Regions from separate parts of the Chromobacterium sp. CV08 genome, predicted to be linked through region 2. Evidence: riboswitches for the same ligand, from Rfam matches in the RefSeq annotation. Region 2 holds a riboswitch; the other holds the start of a gene.
The links. Region 2 has a riboswitch for thiamine pyrophosphate ahead of WNM05_RS08565 (thiamine ABC transporter substrate-binding protein). Riboswitches for the same ligand answer to the same signal wherever they lie in the genome.
Positions count from the first base shown of each region.

Region 1: another riboswitch for thiamine pyrophosphate. It lies ahead of thiC (phosphomethylpyrimidine synthase ThiC); the one in region 2 lies ahead of WNM05_RS08565 (thiamine ABC transporter substrate-binding protein).

Region 1 covers NZ_CP150453.1:243,434-246,673, forward strand. The annotation lists gene WNM05_RS01145 (rhodanese-like domain-containing protein) at 134-460, opposite strand; gene WNM05_RS01150 (protein-L-isoaspartate O-methyltransferase family protein) at 463-1,122, opposite strand; TPP riboswitch at 1,442-1,589, shown strand; gene thiC (phosphomethylpyrimidine synthase ThiC) at 1,691-3,240, shown strand, end outside.
Region 2 covers NZ_CP150453.1:1,775,115-1,778,354, reverse strand. The annotation lists gene WNM05_RS08570 (GNAT family N-acetyltransferase) at 1-216, opposite strand, end outside; gene WNM05_RS08565 (thiamine ABC transporter substrate-binding protein) at 245-1,261, opposite strand; TPP riboswitch at 1,307-1,401, opposite strand; gene WNM05_RS08560 (DUF1800 domain-containing protein) at 1,524-2,969, shown strand; gene WNM05_RS08555 (DUF1501 domain-containing protein) at 2,980-3,240, shown strand, end outside.

The sequences.
Region 1 (3,240 bases), 1.5 Mb from region 2:
GGTTCTTTGCGGCGGATCGCCAGGCGGTTGACCTGGCTTGGAAAGATGGCTGCGCGATTCGTTCCAAAACAAAACACCGCCCGGAGGCGGTGTTGCAGGAGGCGCCCCCCCGGAGGGAAGACGCGCCAAGACATCAATACCGGGCGACGCTGGGATCGACCTGGACGGACCAGGCGTCGATGCCGCCCTGCAGATTCAGCACCTGCTCGAAGCCGGCGTTCTGCAGGAACAGCGCCACCTGGGCGCTGCGCATGCCGTGATGGCAGATCGCGACGATGACGGTATCGTCCGGCAGCTCGCCGTTCCGGATCGGGATCAAATTCATCGGAATGTGGACGCTGCCCTCGATGTGCGCCAGCTGGACTTCCCAGCTCTCGCGTACATCGAGCAGCAGCGGGCGCGCGGCCTGCGTGTCGGCCAGCAGCGCCGCCAGTTCCGGTGCGGTGATTTCGCGCAGCATGATCAGAAGCTGAAACGGACCGGCTCGACAGCCTGGTAGTTGCGCAGGCGGCCGATACAGGTTTCGAACAGCGCGGTTTCGCGGAAGGTGGCATCCGACAGGCGTTCGATCAGCATGCAGCTCATCACCGGCAGGTCGCCGACGACGAGGATCAGGCGGCCGCCGACGGCCAGCTGGTCCTTCAGCTGCTGAGGCACCACCGGCAGCGAGCCGGCGACGACGATCACGTCGTACGGCGCTTGCGCCGGCAGGCCCAGCACGCCGTCGCCTTCGACCAGGGTGACGTTGTCTATGCCGGCCTTCTTCAGGCTGGCGGCGGCGCGTTCCTTCTGCGCCGGATCGATTTCGACGCTGACAACCTGCTTGCCGAGCTTGGCCAGCAGCGCGGTCAGGTAGCCGTTGCCGGTGCCGATCTCCAGGATCTTGTCGGTCGGCTTGATCGCGGCGTCCTGCGCCAGTCGGGCTTCCATCTTCGGCTGCAGCATCTTGCCGCCGTTCGGCAGCGGCAGTTCGGTATCGACGAAGGCCAGCTGGCGCTGGTTGTCGGCGACGAAGTCCTCGCGTTTCACGTGAAACAGCAGATCCAGCACGGCGGCATCCAGGACGTCCCACGGGCGAATCTGTTGTTCGACCATGTTGAAACGGGTTTTTTCAAAATCCATCAACTTAAACTCCGGAGGGCTGGGAGTCCGCTCCGTCCGCGCGGGACATCGGCGGCGGCAAGGACTCGAGTCATGACGATACAGGCTGCTGACAAAGTGAATGGGGGCGATTTTACAGGATCCGGCAAAGCCGGGCCTCTCCACATAAGTGCCGGAGTCCGCAGCCTGACCATTGAATCCCAATCGCTCCGCTGAGCGAATTGAAAATTCGCACGCATGCCACCCTCCTGCCCTGCAAGGGCGCCTCGTCATCAGTACGAGATGCTTTGTCAGCAATCCAGATTGCTTGCGATTATCCCATATTTGCCTTACCTTCACACAGCATCGCTAGGGGTCCTGCGCCTGGCGTTCGACGCCGATGACTACCGAAGTGTAGGTCATGGGCTCGGATGGCAAGGCGCGGGTGAGAAATACCCTTGGAACCTGACCCGGATAATACCGGCGTAGGGAAGCGTCACCTGCCCTCTATGGCCGCGCCATATCCCGCAGCCGGTTCGTCCGGATCGCTCCTTGCGCCGTTTCATCGCTTTTGGAGAACCGCCCGATGAACGCGCCCGTCAACAAGCAGATGGTGGTCGACGCCGCCGCCATTCAGCCGCTGCCCAATTCCCGCAAGATCCATGTCGAGGGCAGCCGCCCGGACCTGCTCGTGCCGATGCGGGAGATCGTACAGGCCGACACGCCGACGCAGTTCGGCGGCGAGAAGAACCCGCCCATCTTCGTCTACGACACCAGCGGTCCGTACAGCGACCCGGCCGTCCGCATCGATATCCAGAGCGGCCTCGCGCCGCTGCGCGCCGCCTGGATAGCCGAACGCGGCGACTGCGAGCAGCTGGACGGCCTCAGCAGCGAATACGGCCGCGCCCGCGAAGCCGATCCCAAGCTCGCCGAGCTGCGCTTCAATCTGCAGCGCAAGCCGCGGCGCGCCAGGGACGGCCGCAACGTCACCCAGCTGCATTACGCGCGCCGCGGCATCGTCACGCCGGAGATGGAGTTCGTCGCGATCCGGGAGAATCTGAACCGCCGCGCCTATGTGGCCTCGCTGGAGGCCACCGGCAACCGGCGGCTGCTGGATCTGATGACGCGCCAGCACCAGGGCCAGGGCTTCGGCGCCCGGCTGCCGGACGAGATCACGCCGGAATTCGTCCGCGACGAGATCGCCGCCGGCCGGGCCATCCTCCCGGCCAACATCAATCACCCGGAATCCGAGCCTATGATCATAGGCCGCAATTTCCTGGTGAAGATCAACGGCAATATCGGCAATAGCGCGGTCACCTCGTCGATTTCCGAGGAAGTCGACAAGATGACCTGGGGCATACGCTGGGGCGCCGACACCATCATGGACCTGTCCACCGGCAAGAACATTCACGAGACGCGCGAGTGGATACTGCGCAACTCGCCGGTGCCTATCGGCACCGTGCCCATCTACCAGGCGCTGGAAAAGGTGAACGGCAAGGCCGAGGACCTGACGTGGGAGATCTTCCGCGACACGCTGATCGAGCAGGCCGAACAGGGCGTCGACTACTTCACCATCCACGCCGGCGTGCGGCTGGCCTATGTGCCGATGACGGCGGGACGGATGACCGGCATCGTGTCGCGCGGCGGCTCCATCATGGCCAAGTGGTGTCTGGCCCACCACCGCGAGAATTTCCTCTACACCCATTTCGAGGACATCTGCGAAATCATGAAGGCCTACGACGTGGCCTTCAGCCTCGGCGACGGCCTGCGGCCGGGCAGCGCCTGGGACGCCAACGACGAGGCCCAGCTGTCCGAACTGAAGACGCTGGGCGAATTGACCGAGATCGCCTGGAAGCACGACGTCCAGGTGATGATAGAAGGCCCGGGCCACGTGCCGATGCAGCTGATCAAGGAGAATATGGACAAGGAACTGGAATGGTGCCGGGAGGCGCCGTTCTACACGCTGGGGCCGCTGACCACCGACATCGCGCCCGGCTACGACCACATCACTTCGGCGATAGGCGCCGCGCAGATAGGCTGGTACGGCACCGCGATGCTGTGCTACGTGACGCAGAAGGAGCACCTGGGGCTGCCGAACAAGAACGACGTCAAGGAAGGCATCATCACCTACAAGCTGGCGGCGCACGCGGCCGACCTGGC
Region 2 (3,240 bases):
CAGCGCCCGCACCGACCACGGCGCGTAGCGCGGCTCTTCGGCCATGTCGGCGAGGCGGACTTCCATCAGCGCCGCCTCCTCCAGCCAGCTTTCGGCCGGCCGGGCGCCCAGGCGCTCGGCGGCGGCGACTGCGTCGCCGCTCAGGCAGGCCCGCAGGCAATCGGCGTCCAGATGGCGCAGGATCAGCCGGGAACTGACGATGTCGTTTATCTTCATTGAGGCTCCGCGATGATGGGACAGCGGCTCAGACGCCCGATTTCAGCACCACCCGCGTCCAGCGGGCAATCCAGCCGCGCTGCTTGGCGGCCAGCGTCGCGTTGTCCGGCGTGTCGTGCGCCGACGGCTGCGGCGCGTGCCTGAACACCGGGTCCAGCGCGACGCGCTCCGACACCGGATACATCCACATCCGCGTCGGGATGTCCTTCTGTACCGTGTCCGAGCGCAGGAAGGCGATGAAGCGCTCGGCCAGCTTGGCCTCCTTGCCGCCGTTGACCAGCGCCGCGCCCTCGACCTGGCGGAACACCGTACCCGGCAACAGCAGATTGCCGGTCGGCGCTTCGTTCAGTTTTTCCTTGCTGTAGAACACCTCGGCCGCCGGGCTGGTGGCGTAGCTGACCACGATGGGCCGCCCGCCGCCGTTCTTGGAGAAATCGGTGTAATAGGCCTCGGTCCAGCCCTTGCTGACCTTGACGCCGTTGTCGCGCAGCCTGCCCCACAACGCGAAGGCCTTGTCCTCGCCCAAGGCGTGTATGGTCGCGGCCAGGAAAGCCAGGCCGGGGCTGGAGGTGGCAGGATTCTCGACCGCCAGCAGATTCTTGTAGGCCGGCAGCGCCAGATCGTTCAGGCTCTTCGGCAGCGGCAGCTTGTTCTTGGCGAACCAGGCCTTGTCGTAGTTCAGCGTCACATAGCCGTAGTCGACGGCGGCGGCGCCCGGCAGGCTCACCTTGCCGCCCTTCGCCAACTCCGCCGGCAGCGGCGCCAGCGCGCCGGCCTGCTCGGCCTTGCCCATCAGGCTGTTGTCCAGGCCGAACACCACGTCGGCGATCGGATTGGACTTGGTCAGGATCAACTTGTTGACCATCTCGCCGGCGTCGCCGGCCTTGATGATGGACACCTTGGCGCCGGTCTCCTTCTCGAAGGCGGCGAGCAGCGGCTTGTCGACGCTGAACGAGCTGTGCGCCAGCACGCGCAGTTCGGCGGCGTGGACGGACAGGCCGGACAGGCCCAGGGCGGCGGCGACAAGCGTGGGAATGAACTTCATCAAACTCTCCGTGCGTGGACGACGGAGCAAGCGGGCCGGCGGGACGGCGCCCGCGCATCACGCTCCCTCCGCTGGCATGACCCAGATCAGGTTCTCAGGGTGTCTCTCAGCCCGCGTTGCGGGCACCCCCGGTGACAGGGCGCCAGTATAGCCCAGATGAGCAAACAACTTAACACTCTGACCCCCTCGCTTAATACCGCAGCGAAAACCGACGGCTATGCTGACGGTCGAATAGTCATTCCGCATGCCGTGGTGAATCTGGATGATCAAAACCATAGTGCTCGCCTCCGCCCTGCTCGGCCTGCCTTTGACGGCGCTGGCCGACATCGGCGTCGACGGCGCCCGCCACCTGCTGCTGCGCACCGGCTTCGGCGCCAATCCGGCGCAGATCGCCGCGCTGGCGCCGCTGAGCCGCGAAGCCGCCGTCGACAAGATCCTGGCCGGCGTCCGCAGCCAGCCGGTCACCGCGCCGCCCGGCTGGGCCAATGAGCCGTTCGAACGTCCCGGACAGCCGGGCCTCTCCGAGGAACAGAAGAAGGCGCTGCAGCAGGAGCGCAACCAGCACGCCGTCGAGCTGCGCAGCTGGTGGCTGACCGAGATGCGCGACACGCCGTCGCCGCTGACCGAGAAGATGACGCTGTTCTGGCACAACCATTTCGTGTCGGCGCTGGACAAGGTGCGCTCGCCGCAGATGATGTACCAGCAGAACCTGCTGCTGCGGCACTACGCGCTCGGCGACTTCGGCCAGTTGCTGCACGCGGTGGCGCGCGACCCGGCGATGATGCGCTACCTGGACACCGCCAACAACCGCAAGGAACAGCCCAACGAGAACTTCGCCCGCGAGGTGATGGAGCTGTTCACGCTGGGCGAAGGCCATTACAGCGAGCAGGACATCCGCGAGGCGGCGCGCGCCTTCACCGGCTGGGGCCTGGACCGCGACGACCAGTTCATCGTCCGCCCGCGGCTGCGCGACACCGGCGAAAAGCTCATCTTCGGCCAGCGCGGCAATTTCGACGGCGACGACGTGATCGAGCTGCTGCTGCAGCAGCCCGGCACCGCCGTCTTCGTCGCCAACAAGCTGTGGCGCAACTTCGTGTCGCCGACGCCGGACGCCGCGACGGTGAACAAGCTGGCCGCCGACTTCCGCCGCGGCCACTACCAGCTGAAACCCCTGATGCGGGCCATGCTGCTGACGCCGCAGTTCTGGCGCAGCCAGGGCCTGCTGGTGAAGTCGCCGGTGGAGCTGACCGTCGGCACGCTGGTGACCTTCGATCTCAATCCGCCGGACTGGCGCGTCATCGCCGGTCTGAACCGCCAGCTGGGCCAGGACGTGTTCGCGCCGCCCAACGTCAAGGGCTGGCCCGGCGGCGAGGCCTGGATCAACAGCGCCACGCTGCTGAGCCGCAAGCAGTTCCTGGACCGCATCGCCCGCGACGCGGCGCCGGCGCGCGACGCCTACGTCCAGGCCGACGGCAGCCTGAACGAGATGGCCGGCCGCGAGGCGCGGATCCGCCGCTTCGTCAGCAAGGGCCTGAACTCGATGAAGCTTCAGCCGGACGAGTGGGCCGCGATCTACGGCGTCAAAAGCGGCGCCGACGCCGCCCGCCTGCTGCTGGCGGTGCCGCCGGCCAATCCGCTGCCGGCCGGCGCCAGCGGCGCCAGGGCCGTCGCCCAATTGCTGCTGGACCCGGCCTACCAGGTCGAATGAGGAGCCCGCCATGTTCCAACGACGCGAATTTCTGAAAGCGGCCGGCGCCGGCCTGATGATGTCGGTGCTGCCCAATCTCAGCTGGGCGCTGGCCCCAGCCGGCTACAAGCGCCTCTTGGTGCTGGTGGAGCTGAAGGGCGGCAACGACGGGCTGAACACCGCCGTGCCCTACGCCAGCGCCGACTACTACCGGCTGCGCCCCGGCATCGCCATCGCCCGCGAGCAGGTGCTGCAACTGAACGGCGAGATCGGCCTGCACCCGTCGCTGGCG